2 regions of the Vreelandella sp. F11 genome follow, and region 2 is predicted to be linked to the other one. Evidence: predicted binding sites of a transcription regulator. Region 2 holds the regulator's gene; the other holds the start of a gene.

Region 1 (7,054 bases), 1.0 Mb from region 2:
ATACGAAAAAAAGAGGAGAATATTTAAGTTATTCTTCACCTCGCCGAGGTTTTGAGGTAGTTGTATTAAAAACAGTGTTACGCAGGGCTGCGCAGCAAAGGCGGTTACTGAAGGCAGCAAGCGTAGCTACATGTATTCAAAAAAGGCTTTGGTTTATGGCTGCTATTACATCACTAGGCATCGGTTCTGGCTTGGATCTTAACGGCTTGCTGGAGCAATTAAAAACGGCAGAACAAGCGAAGCTTGAGCCCATTGCGCAGCAGATTAAGTCTGAGCAAACGCAGATATCCGCCTATGGTCAGCTTAAAAGTGCGCTTGAGCAGTTTCAAAGCTCTGCTGAGGCCCTCAACGATGGTTCGTCATTCGAAAGCTTGACAACCAATGTCGAGGGCAGCGCCGTTGGTGCTGTTAGCAGTAATGAGGCTCAGCCAGGCCAGTACGAAGTCGAGGTCAATCAGTTAGCTACCGCCAGTAGCTTGGTGACGGAGCGCCTCGAAACAGCAGTGGAAAGTATAGTGACGGGCGAACAGTCTTTAGATTTTACTATCGCTGATGGCAACCTGACCACGATTACTATCCCCGACGGCAGCTCTCTTGAAGATATGCGTGACGCCATTAATGAGCAGAGCGATGGCCGCTTAAACGCCTCAATTATCAATGATGGCGAAGGTTATAGGCTTTCCGTTAATGCCACTGATACCGGCGCAGACGCGAGCATTGAAAGCACTAATTTTTCTGACATTCTAGCCGCTGGTGTCGCAACCTCCGATGCACAAGTGGTTCAAGCAGGCCAGGATGCGGCGTTTAACGTCAATGGAATCGATATCGTTAGCCCCACCAATCAAGTGGAAGGTGCAATTCAGGGCGTTACCTTGAATCTTGCTGAGGCTGGCACGACGAGCACTGTAACCGTGGAGCAGGATGACGAAGCTATTCGCGAACAGGTCACCGCTTTTGTTGATGATTTCAACACGCTCAAAGAGACCATCACGACTTTGACAGCCTTTGACCCAGAGACGGGTCAGGCGGCAGGATTGAATGCCGATGCAACCACTCGCGCGGTTGAAAGAGAGATTCGCCAAACAATCAGTGCGGTTGTAGGCGGAGATGGCTTTAACGTGTTATCCGATATTGGTATTTCACTTCAAGTGGATGGCAAGCTGGAGATTGATGAAGATAAGTTAAATAACATTGTTGCTACTCAGCCAGACCAGTTAGCCAGTTTCTTTGCTGGCAATAGCGAGGAGGGTGGTATGGCAGGCCAAATAGCTTCAGCGCTTGAGGGCCTTGTGGGTACAGGTGGTCGGCTTGAAAGCGCCGTTAGCTCATCTGAAAGCCGTGTTAGTTCATTAGAAGACCGTTTTGCGAGCACTGAAAACCGTATCGAACAAACCGTTGAGCGTTATCGCACGCAGTTTCAAGCAATGGACGGTATGGTCGCGCAAATGAATCAAACTAGCGCCTATTTGACCCAGCAGTTTGCAGTACTGGGGCAGCAAAACCAAAATTAAGCAGATAAGCTTGCTAAAATAATGGCTTACAAAAATGCTCAGCACAACGTGCTGGGCATTTTTTTTGCAATGCCTTAAAAACAGATTAAAAAAGGCGCTACCTCTAAAGTTTGTTCCTCCGCAGCCGATAAACTATCTAGATACCTTTATCTACTACTTATAAGGAACTGAGTCATGGCTTCGATAACTGCACTTGGTGTGGGCTCTGGGCTGGATTTGAATGGTTTGGTTGAACAGCTTAAAGCGGCCGAAAAGCAAAAGCTTGTCCCCATTTTACAGCAGCAAAGTGCTCAGAAAACCAAAATTTCAGCTTATGGGCGCCTTGAATCAGCAATGGATCGCGTGCAAACCTCCATCGCTAAGCTTAATGATGCTTCTACGTTTAAGCAGCAAAAAAGTACCGTGACGGGCGATGGCGTGTTGGCTACCGCAGGTGAAACCGCTAATGCAGGACGCTATGAAGTAACCGTTACCCAACTGGCCCGCTCAGGCAGCGCTGCTTCCAACAGTGTGGCGCTAGATCAAGAGCTAACCGCAACCGATACGACGCTGACGCTTAACTTCGGTGCTGGCACAACGCAAACCAGTGCCACCGTTGATATCGCAGCAGGCAGTACGTTGGCGGATGTTCGTGACCAAATTAACGCGGACAAAGAGTCTGGCGTCACTGCTTCTATCGTTAATGACGGCACTGGATACCGTTTAGCGCTGAGTTCAAAAGAGACAGGCCAAGATGCGTCACTGGAGGGCTTCTCAGGCTTGGCATCGCTGACCATGGATGCAGCTACCCAGCGTTCAGGCCAGGACGCTGAGCTGAACGTTAATGGTATTGCTATCACCAGTAAAACCAACCGCGTTGAAGAGGCAATTCAAGGCGTAACGCTTGACCTCACGGCGGCATCTGGTGATCCCGTTACGCTTGTAATTGAGCGTGATGAGGCTTCGCTGAAAGAAGCAATTAATGACTTCGTTAAAAACTACAACGAAATGAAGTCCACCGTTGGTCGAATGACTGCCTATAACGGCGAAGGCGAAACATCAGGCGAGCTGGTGGGTGACCGCACCGTTCGAACCATTGAAGACCGCCTACGTCGGGATATTACAGACAACCTCGGCACAGGCGATATTACACGCCTTTCTCAACTGGGTATTGCCATTGATGAGAAGGGTCGACTTAAGGTCGATGAAGATAAGTTGGACGATGCAGTCGCCAACAACCCTGAGGGCCTAGCTACCTTTTTTGCAGGTGACACCAAAGAGGGCGGCTTTGCAGGGCGGCTAAATGCAACGCTTGTAGCCATCACTGCTGAAGATGGCATTATTCAGAGCTCGGTGACTAGCGCTGAACAGCGGGTTGATAGTCTGGATGTACGCAAGCTGCGTATGGAGGCAAGTATCGAGCGAAGCACCGAGCGTTACCGTAAGCAGTTTGGGCAATTGGATGGCTTGATAGCTCAGATGAACTCCATGAGTAGCTACCTCTCTCAGCAGTTCAGTATGCTGGGTAACATGCAGAAAAGTAATTAAGAACGTAGTCGGTAAGGCAGTTGGGGCAATAGTTGAAAAAGCTACAGTAATTTACAGAAAAAAGAGTAATCTTTTCTAAAGAAATGGGCGGGGCTGCCGTTATTTATAATAACGGCGACGCAAGCGCCGCTAAGCAGGCCAAAAGGCCAGTTAAATTTCGAGGAACACTAACATGTCTGTAATCAACACTAACATTACTGCCCTGATCGGCCAGAATAACCTGTCCAACTCACAGTCAATGCTGGCCAAAGCGCAAGAGCGCTTGTCTTCTGGTCTGCGCATTAACAGTGCTTCTGACGATGCTGCTGGTCAAGCCATCGCCAACAAAATGACTGCTCAGATTCGCGGTATGGATCAAGCTAGCCGTAATGCTAGCGACGGCATCTCTCTGGTTCAGACCATGGAAGGCGGTCTTGACCAAATCAACGACAACCTGCAGCGTATCCGTGAGCTAGCGGTACAGGGTGCCAACGACACCAACGCCGCAGAAGATCGCGATGCGATTGTTACCGAGATCAACGAGCGTCTTGCTGAAATCGATCGCGTAGCTGGCAGCAACAACTTTAACGGCACTAACCTGCTGAACGTTAGTGGTGGTGGTTCTCTTAGTATTCAGGTTGGTTCAAATACTGAAGCTGAAGACGTTATTACTGTTACCACCCTTGATGCAACGGTTGAAGGTTTGGCGTTAGATGGTGCTAGCGGTGGTGTTATAACCGCAGCGGCTGGTACTACCCCATCAACTTTTGAGCTCACAGGTACCAGTGGTGGTGGTGCTGCTACTCAGGCCCATACTGATTTTCAGGCGTTAGTTGATGCCGTTGATACAGCTACTGAAACCCTGGATACCAACCGTGCTACCTTGGGTGCTACGCTCAACCGCTTTGACTCAGTAATTGATAACCTGGCGACGACGTCTACCAATCTTTCTGAAGCCCGCTCACGTATCGAAGACGCTGATTACGCAGTTGAAGTGTCTAACATGACACGTGCTAACATTCTTCAGCAGGCCGGTACTTCCATGCTGGCACAGGCGAACCAGACGCCGCAGTCTGTATTGTCTCTGCTGGGCTAATCGTTTAGCTAGTGATGTGCACAACAGAAAGTAACGACGGGGCCAATAGGCCCCGTTTTTATTTGGGAAGGTTGTACATGTATATGAAGCAAAATGTTGGGAGCGGTTTCATTACATTCAAGAGTGTGCAGAAAAGTAATTAAGGAAGTTACAGTAATTTACATAAAAAGAGCGGTTTTTTCCTAAAGAAGTGGGCGGGGCTGCCGTTACTTATAATAACGGCGACGCAAGCGCCGCTAAGCAGGCCATAAGGCCAGTTAAATTTCGAGGAGCACTAACATGTCTGTAATCAACACTAACATTACTGCCCTGATCGGCCAGAACAACCTGTCCAATTCACAGTCAATGCTGGCCAAGGCGCAAGAGCGTCTATCTTCTGGCCTGCGTATTAACAGCGCTTCTGACGATGCTGCTGGTCAAGCCATCGCCAACAAAATGACGGCTCAGATCCGCGGTATGGATCAAGCTAGCCGTAATGCTAGCGACGGTATCTCCCTGGTTCAGACTATGGAAGGCGGTCTTGACCAAATCAACGACAACCTTCAGCGTATCCGTGAGCTAGCGGTACAGGGCGCCAACGACACCAACGCCGCAGAAGATCGTGATGCGATCGTTACCGAGATCAACGAGCGTCTGGCTGAAATCGATCGCGTAGCTGGCAGCAATAACTTTAACGGCACTAACCTCCTGAACGTCAGCGGTGGTGGTTCGCTGAGCATCCAGGTTGGCTCTAATACCGAAGCTGAAGACGTTATTACCGTCACTACGCTTGATGCAAGTGTGACTGGGCTTGAATTAGACGACGCCAGCGGTGGTGTGATTGCGGCTGGTGCTAATGGAATGGAGTTCACTCTATCCAGTGGCGGCAGCGCAGCGCATACCGATTTCCAATCTCTAGTTGATGCTGTTGATACTGCTACCGAGACTCTGGATACCAACCGCGCTACCTTGGGTGCTACCCTTAACCGTTTCGACTCTGTAATCGATAACCTGGCGACGACGTCTACCAATCTCTCGGAAGCCCGCTCACGTATCGAAGACGCTGATTACGCTGTTGAAGTGTCTAACATGACACGTGCTAACATTCTTCAGCAAGCCGGTACTTCCATGCTGGCACAGGCGAACCAGACGCCGCAGTCTGTACTTTCTCTGCTGGGCTAATCGTTTAGCTAGCAATGCACAACAGAAAGTAACGACGGGGCCCAATCGGGCCCCGTTTTCTTGCGTGGGAGTCTGATAATTTCGGCGATGCTCTGATTCTGGCGCCCGCTTTGGATTTAGTAGTCGAGAGTTCCTTATAAGTAAAATCTCAATTTATGGCTTACTCTAACCTCTGCGCGGCACTGATCGTGTGAACACATACGCAAATAGAGGCGCATTCGTGCCTTTGGTGACTGGACGAGCACGGTAAACTAAGTAAATTGCCATTTTTCTCTGTGAGCCGCTTCATGGTCAAGACCTCCTCTACCCCTGCTACTCAAAAACGCAAACCTCGCCTGCTTTGGGCTAATCCTTCTTGTTTATTGGATACCTCCAGCGGTGCCAGTATGACCGTGCGCCAAATGCTGTTACAGCTTTCGGCCCGCGGCTATGAGATTCAGGTGTTGGGGGCAACTGTTTTTGATAACCCTAAAGGAATGGGGCGGCTCAAGGAGCAATATCCAAACCTTAATGCGAACCTCCATCAATTGATTGAAGCCGAAGATGGCCCGCTGAACCATCAATTGGTGGTTAGCTATAGTCACAACCGCAACCATTTTACAGCGCATGAAGAAGGGCTCTGGTACAGCCAGTACCTCTATATGCTGGATGCATTTAAGCCAGACATTGTCTGGTATTACGGTGGCCAAACGCTGGATATGTTAATTGCCGCTGAAGCGCGTGACCGGGGGATCCCAGTCGCTTTCTATCTCGCCAATGGCAACTATAAAGCATCAAATTGGTGCCGTGACATCGATTTGATTCTTACCGATAGTCAGGCCACGGCAGATATGTACCGTCAAACGGTAGGCTATGTCGCCAAGCCTGTGGGCAAGTTCATCGCCCCTGAAAACTTTGTCGCCGATCATCATGAGCGAAATCGATTGCTGTTTGTTAACCCCAGCTGGCAAAAGGGGGCTAGCGTATTTGTACAGTTAGCGGAAAAGCTGGAGCGCGAAAGGCCTGATATTGAGCTTGAAGTGGTAGAAGCCCGTGCAGACTGGCCCGCCGTGCTACGGGAAACCACTAAGCGAATGGGCGAGCATCGTAACTCATTAAGTAATGTTGTAGTGACCCCTAATACCAGTAATATGCGAGGCCCTTACAGCCGTGCTCGTGTGGTGGTAGCGCCTAGCCTTTGGTGGGAAAGCTCCGGGCGTATGCTGGCCGAGGCCATGCTAAACGGCATCCCTGCTCTAATTACCAACCGCGGTGGCATGCCCGAAATGGTTGGCAATGCAGGCATCGCTTTTGATTTCCCGGATGAGTGCTATAAAGAGCCCTATCAACACCTCCTCAGCGAAGAAGAGCTTCAACCGCTTATTAATGCGGTCATCAGTTTTTTTGATGACGAAGACCTTTATCAGGACTATGTAAATCGCGCTTGGCAAGTAGGCAAAGAAAAGCACCACTTAGATCGCGCTACAGAGCGTCTAGTTACCGCGCTTACACCGTTGGTGAACTTGCGCGCTGGGAATAAAGATTTCACTATAACTCAGAAGAAACGCCACCGTCAGCGCCTAGCTGGTCGAGCAACCAAGCCAACGTTCAAAGTCGATAAATCTATTCAACAGTTAGTTGGCACTGTAACGAACGCCAAACCGGGTGAAGAATCTCAAGCGCCACGTCTATATTTGATTAATGACTTTACTTGGCAGTTCAAAGGCAAAGTGATGGTGCTCGACAATCGGGGCAGCTTAATTAAAAGTGGCCTTGCCGAACAGATGGCGGCTACTAAAGC
Region 2 (7,054 bases):
CAAATCTCACGCGAGGGTGCCTGCATGGGAACATCGTTAGAGGTCTTCACAGCTTTAGCAGCGGTGCTCATATCGCGCAACTCCTTCACAGCGGGGTGAATATCGGGCTCAAATCAGAACCACTATACGTGGCATCGGAGTGAAGTATAGACCCATCGTTTAACCACATAAGGCACTTTTTTTAAGACCTCCTACCATATATAGAAAAATCAGCGCCTTACACTTTTGTCATTGAGTAACTCGCTATAGACTGTTTTTTTCGACTATTCGCCTAAGGATTTTGGTTAGATGGCTCAGATCATAACGACGACTCGCGCTCTGCATTTCCACTCGCCTTGGTTAGTCGCTATGGCAATGGCCGCCTCAATGATGGTCGCAGCATCCATGGCGAACGCGGCCACGTTTAATACCGACGATCTGGTCATCCATGACCATTGGCAGTCAATGACGCTGTCACTAGGGGGGGAGCGCCACTACCGCGCAGTGGAAACCCACAGCTACTCGGATGCGACGCTAAGCCTGAATGCCACCTCAGGCGTTTGCGATTTACCCTGGCTGGAGATGCGCGTCACCCTTGAGCAGCAGCAAGGGGAGAGCCGAGCGGTCAACTTAGTCCCCGCCAGGCTGCGCATTGATGAGCAGCCTGTGATTGATACCATGGCGGAGTTTATTACTGAGCGGGGAGATGATGGTTTTTATGCCCACTTTTACCTCAGCGATATGCAATCCCTGATAGCGGATATGCGCCAAGGTGAGCAACTGTTTCTTGGCTTTGACCAGGAAGAGCGTGACCCCTGGTATATGACGTTTAGTCTCCAGGGCGCCGACGCGGCGATCAACCGGATGCTCAGCCAGTGTGGAGGTAGCGGGGCTCACTAGGGTGCGAGCCTTAGAGCGCCGTAGCAGGCTCTAGCGCCACCTCAACGCGATTGCGCCCACCATGCTTAGCGCGATACATGGCATCGTCGGCCCGGGCGATAATCGTTTTACAGCTGTCACCCGGCTCCCAAACGGCGACACCGATGCTCACTGTAATCGCTTGCTCAAGCCCCGCTATACGTAGCTCTGCTACTAGCGAGCGCAGCCGCTCGGCCAGGCCAATGGCGGCGCCAACCTCGGAATGGGTTGCCAGCACAATAAACTCTTCACCTCCCCAGCGGCCAAGATGGTCGCAGCCACGCAGCGAGCTTTCCACTAAGCGCGCCAGAGCCACCAGCACATCGTCCCCCACGCTATGGCCATGGACATCGTTGATCTGCTTAAAGTTATCCACATCGAACAACAGCAGGGCAAAGGCAGCGGCGTAACGCTTGGCAGCGACCAGCTCTGCATTGATCGCCTCTTCAATGCGGTAACGGTTCCACACCTTGGTGAGCGGATCAAAGTGGGCTAATTGCTCAAGACGCTGGTTGGCCTCGGCAAGGGCTTTGCGCTCGCGTTCTAGGTGCATATTCAATGAGCTAATTTCATAGGCCGAAATTGCCAGCGTCAGGTCTTCACCCAAGTCTACCGCCGCTAAGCGCTCTACCCTCAACCACGCTTCACTTTTGCCGACGACCTCTTCCGACCAAGCGGTCGACGGGGCTAATATCACAGCTGGTTTAGGGCTGATAGTCGGCTGCATCGCCCAATAGAGTGTTTCCACCTGCTCAGGGCGGAAAAAAATCAGCCAGGCACGCTGGGTTGAACTCATCGGTAGCGGCACCGCTAGGGCTCCGCACTGTTCGGGCATGGCTAGCGAAGCAGTTAACGGCTCTTTGGCGATTTCGCGTGTACACCAAGGGCCGCTATGCACGTGAGCTCTTTCCAGGCGCAGTACAAACTGACTCATCGCTTCTGGGGGCGGCGTCACACCCGCTTGATAAGCGCCACCATTCACCCATAGCACTACGCCATGGGCGCGAAACAGCTTCATCCAGATAGCCGCCTGCGCATGGAGTAACTGCTGGGGACTTTGTGGCTCGCTGCGCGCCCGTGCGCTGAGCACCAGACTATCCTGCACACGCTGAAGGTAGCGGGCTTCTTGACGCGCCCGTAGCAACAGCATGCGCTGGGTGGCCATTTGCACAAGCGTGCGAACAGCATCACGCACGGGGGGCTCAACCGAATGCGGCGCAGGCGAGTGGCAAAACACCAGCCCCCATAAGCCGGTATCCCCCTGAATGGCTAAACTGAATGAGCCTCGCACGCCCAGACAGCTTAAATAGCGCTGCCGCTCTGGTGCAGGTGCGCGTAAAAGACTACCGTCAAGGCTCGCTCCCGGAACGGCGGGAATCAACGTTTCAGGAGGAGCTTTAACGTCTTCAATTAACCGTACAGGGTAGTGTTGGTAACTTTTGCGCAAGGCGACAGGGAAGTCGCTGGCAGGAAAGCGCTGACCTAACAGCGAGGGCAGCCGTTTTCCCAACGCTTCTGCGACCATCAAACCATTCCAATCGCTATCGAAATGGCACACGGTGACACGATCATGACCGGTGAGCTGTTGAACAGCGTTAACCAGGCAGTCGAGGAGTTCTTGCTGATGCGTCGCTTCAACCAAATGCCTCAGCCGCTCAGTCACCGTACCCAGCAGACGACGCTTTCTACTGGGGTTGAGTGGCTCAATCTCGACGATGACCTGCTCACCCGCTCGATAAGCGTGGATTTGAAAACGTGCGTGTTGGTGCTTGGAACGAATAAACATTAAAGGGCCAGGGAGCCGCTGCTGCCCCTGCAGTTCACGACGCACCCGCTGACTTAGCCGTTTCCCCAATACGCAGGCAAGCGTAAGCTGCCCATGTTCAGGGCGCTCAAAACCAATTAAGCGGGTTAAGTTAGTACTAGTCGCTTGGATGCGGCGACAATCGGCATCGACGACCAGTAGGGCTCCAAACGACTGCAATCGCGGGTGGTGCATGGACACAAACGTGGCCTCTAAATCTATTCACCCTCGACCTGCTGCCTTAGCAACAGCTCTACGCGACGGTTGGCAGCTCGGCCCTCCGCCGTTGCGTTTGGTTCCATGGGTTGGGTGTCGGCATAACCGACGGCCCGCATACGAGAGATATTGAACCCTTGGCGCTCTAAATGCCTCACCACAGCAATAGCACGCGCTGATGAGAGCTCCCAATTAGAGGGGAAGCGGGCCGTTGAAATAGGCACGCTGTCGGTGTGGCCTTCCACCGAAATTTGGCCGTCAAAACGGGTCAGCACATCGATAAGGCTTTCTATCACATCTTGCCCACGGGACGTCAGTACCGCTTGGCCGCTGGGAAATAAAAGGCTGGTATCAATGCGAAGCGTGACCCCTTCGCGTCCTTGGGAGACGCTGACACCAGGGATATCGAGCCCGTCAAACTGGGGTTGAACCCCTGAATGGTGGGGCTGAATACCGGTGGCCAGAGACGCCAGAGGCAGTGATGATACAGCGCTGGCTGAACGCATGAAAGCAGTATCAGCCGCTTCACCGCCGCCCGGCGGCGTCAGGGAAAGCAGTAGCACAAAAAGCGTGATTAGCAGCGTCAGCACATCTAAATAGCTGGTTAGCCAACCATCATCGCCATCGCCTGGCGATGGCGTCATTTCCAGTGCATGGCGTGTATCACGGTCAAGCATCTGGCCTTACCCCTTCGCCGCCGAACTAACCGACGAATCAGGCCTTGGTTTGACGCTGTTATCACGAATCTCATCGTGGTAATTAGCCACAAAGGAGTTGAGAGTCTCTTCAATAAATGACGGTAGGCGGCGCTTGGTAATCAGCGAAATACCCTCCAGTACCATGTTCATGGTAATCAGCCGCTCTTCGGTGCGGCGCTCTAGCTTCACCGCTATCGGCTTAAACACCAAGTTGGCAAGTAAAATGCCGTAGAAGGTGGTGAGCAGCGCCACTGCCATGCGCGGGCCAATGACCTGTAAGTCGCCAGCGTCCATGACCTCCAGCATGTTGACCAGCCCCACCAGGGTGCCGATCATGCCAAAGGCAGGTGCATAGGTTGCCATGGTACGGAATATTTGTGCTTCAGCATGCTCACGCGCTTTAAGGCGGGCAATCCGCCAGCGCAGCATGTCAAAAATTTCATCCTCTTTGGTGTTGGCAATCACCAGTTGGATCCCGGTACGTAAAAACGGATTGCGGGTATGCTCCAGCTCGCGCTCGACCGCACGTACATCGCCTTTAAACCACAACCGGGACATATCGACCAACTCGCGGATATCGTCTCGCATGTAGGTGTTTTCACGCCGGAATACCAAGCCCACTAGCCGTACGACGCGGAGCACCTCTTTTAATGGGTAGCTAATAAAGGTCGCCGCTAGGGTACCGGTCACCACGATGGCAAGCCCCGGAAAATTAATAAAGCTTTCAGGGGACTCTGCAGTGAAAAACAGCACGCTCACCAACAGCAGTATGCTGGCAAATATGCCTATCAACGTCGAAGGGTTCATCCACGGCTCCTTGCCGGTCACAAGTGAGTAAAAAACGTTGGCGTTATACCGAGTCGTGTAAACGCGCGCGTAAACGACTCACGGCTTGGCTGTGCAGTTGTGAAACACGTGACTCCGTCACCCCCAGCACAGCGCCTACCTCCTTGAGGTTGAGTTCTTCTTGGTAGTACAGCGCCATGAGCAGCTTTTCACGCTCGGGAAGCGCTTCAATCGCGTCAATCAGCGTTTGCCGCTGCTGACCGTCAAGCAGTTGCTCGAACGGTGAATTGCCCAGTTCATTACTGACAGGCTCTCCGCCGTCGGCCACTAGCTCTTCAAACGGCAGCAGTTGTCCGCTGTTAGTGTCATTGAGAAGCTGCTGGTACTCACTCAGCGGCATATCAAGGTGCTGAGCAATTTCGTTCTCTTCCGGGGCTCGCCCTAACAGCTGCTCTAATTGGCGAACGGCGCTGTCCACCGCACGCGCTGAACGGCGTACGCTGCGGGGCAGCCAGTCGCGTGTACGTAACTCATCCATCATGGCGCCGCGAATACGCTGACTTGCAAAGGTCGCGAACGTCGCGCCCTGGGTAGCATCGAAACGGCCCAGCGCCTCAAGCAGCCCCACCATTCCGGCCTGAATAAGGTCATCGAGCTCAATACTCGCCGGCAATCGAACCTGTAGTGTTAAGGCCTGACGTCGCACCAGTGGCATGTATTGCGTTAACAGCTCATTTTGTTTAATCCTGCCCTGTGCTGTGTACATATTCTCGCCTCGCGGCTAATCAGCCTTCACTGATAGTTCACAATCAATTGCAACCCTTGCACCCGAACAGGCCGCTGGCCTGGGTGCAAGGCGAAGCGAAAATGCAGTGGCCCATCGGCGGCCCGCCCCTCAAGGGCAGTGGTAGAACCCCGCATACCGGTTAATGCAACGCACTGATCCGGATGGCACAGCCAAGCACTTAATAGCGCACCGGGAGGATGCTGAAACTGCCACTGTATGCGCCCAAGCTGGCCTGGCCGAAGGTTTCCGACGGCGGGCGGAGAAGCGGTTTTACTGCTGCTTGCCCGATCACTCATTGCCACCATCAACCCTGGTATCTGGCTGCTCCAGCTACCGGGTGCCGCTTGGGCACTCCCTGTTAATCCTGCGAGTAGACACCCCACCACCAGTATTAAGATCAGTGGCAGTCTCACTCTTAATAGCCAGCTTAGCATGCTTAGTCTCCTTGGCAGAGTGTGCTCATCGTGCAAGTACCAGTAACTCCATATTTAAGTAGTAGTCAGCGGCTTCACGCAAGTTATTGAGCAGTCCTTGACGCGGCAGGTGCGGCTCATGGAGCGCCAGTAAACGACGCGGCCCGCCACGCTCATGGAGCTGTCGCAAGGTACGGAACATGACTGCGAAGGTATCGGCATCACTACTGATCCATAGCGCCCAACGGCTGTATTGCTCACGAAGCTGAGCAAGGTCGGTCGTTTCCGCCACGACGATACGGATGTCCCAATCATCAGGGCTCCCGGCCCAGCTGCGACCTAGCGCAGACCACTGCTCCAGACGTGCTTTGACCTTACTCACCTGAGCGGCGCCGCTACCGGGTAGCCCAACCACTATAAGCGGAATTTTGGGTCTGGGCGGCACCACTGTCTGCGGCTCTTCCACCGCCGCTAGCGTAGGTGTTAATAGGGGCGAAGTATCTTCGGGTACAGGCTCGGCTGCCGCCACATCAACAGCACCCTCCGCCTGCTGCTGTTGGCGCTGCAAGTTTGCCCACTTGCGCAGTCCCGAGGCTTGATCTTGTTCGCTCACGCCACACCCTCTCGACTCACACTGCCCATTTGACGAATCGCATCTCGCGCCATAAAGGCATAGATCAGGGCATCGAGCATGCCGGTATCGCGGCGACGGCGACTACTGCCTAATAGGTTGAGTAGATCCCCACGCAGCGTCTGCGCCTCCTCATCATCGGCAATATCGAGATGTCCGGCGACGGACGCTGCACCGCTGGCCATTAACAGGCGAACTTCCGCATTTAGGTCACCGCTATCAGCCTCTTTTAGCTGCTGCCACGCGCGTCGGGTCAAGGCGGCCAAGCCTTCGCTTTGCAGCTGGGTTAACAGCAGTGAGAGCACCTCGGCTCCTAACCGAGCCGGTGTAAGCCAGTAGCGGCGCACCACCACTTTGGCGCTTTCCGGATCGCGAACCTCCCCGTACCAGGCGAGCAGCGCAGTGCCGCTGGCGTCCTCAACTTCGGCGTAAGCAGTCCACAGTTGCACCGATTGGCCGCGAAACCGTACGCCCACATGGTGGGTGAGTACACTGTCATTAAACAGCTGACGAATCGTCTGGCGCTCGTGGTGAAAGAGTACCCGATGACTGGGGGCTACTTGGCTGACCCAGGTCAAATGCTCGGCTTCTAGCCACGCGAGCGCATCCGGCTCGGGAAAACGCGGTAGCAAGTGCACCGCGACACCGCTTGATGAAGAGAGCGCAGCCAAGCGCGGCTGCCACCCCGCAGCGTGGCGATGCTGCAGCCAGGGTAGCGCTAACCAGGTACCCTCTGTGTCCAGCCCAATGTCAGGCATTGCCCAATCACAGCCGCGCTCATTACGCCGCGGAGACCATGCCATGCCTAACGTGGTATCCGTC

The links. The regulator FliA, encoded in region 2, starts transcription of late flagellar genes. The targets are predictions, from matches to a motif close to CTAAAGTTNNNNNNNNNNCNGCCGATA.
Region 1: fliD (flagellar filament capping protein FliD) is a predicted target of FliA. The motif match lies at 1,615-1,641, and genes of this name have one in related genera.

Annotation. Positions count from the first base shown of each region.
Region 1 covers NZ_CP170448.1:3,934,396-3,941,449, reverse strand. The annotation lists gene fliD (flagellar filament capping protein FliD) at 1-1,511, shown strand, start outside; gene fliD (flagellar filament capping protein FliD) at 1,686-3,038, shown strand; gene ACFIOZ_RS18040 (flagellin) at 3,211-4,113, shown strand; gene ACFIOZ_RS18035 (flagellin) at 4,393-5,274, shown strand; gene ACFIOZ_RS18030 (glycosyltransferase) at 5,562-7,054, shown strand, end outside.
Region 2 covers NZ_CP170448.1:141,832-148,885, reverse strand. The annotation lists gene ACFIOZ_RS00695 (adenosylcobalamin-dependent ribonucleoside-diphosphate reductase) at 1-71, opposite strand, end outside; gene ACFIOZ_RS00690 (hypothetical protein) at 289-879, shown strand; gene ACFIOZ_RS00685 (diguanylate cyclase) at 890-2,896, opposite strand; gene ACFIOZ_RS00680 (OmpA/MotB family protein) at 2,920-3,594, opposite strand; gene ACFIOZ_RS00675 (motility protein A) at 3,601-4,422, opposite strand; gene ACFIOZ_RS00670 (RNA polymerase sigma factor FliA) at 4,466-5,167, opposite strand; gene ACFIOZ_RS00665 (flagellar protein FlhE) at 5,194-5,622, opposite strand; gene ACFIOZ_RS00660 (hypothetical protein) at 5,648-6,214, opposite strand; gene flhF (flagellar biosynthesis protein FlhF) at 6,211-7,054, opposite strand, start outside.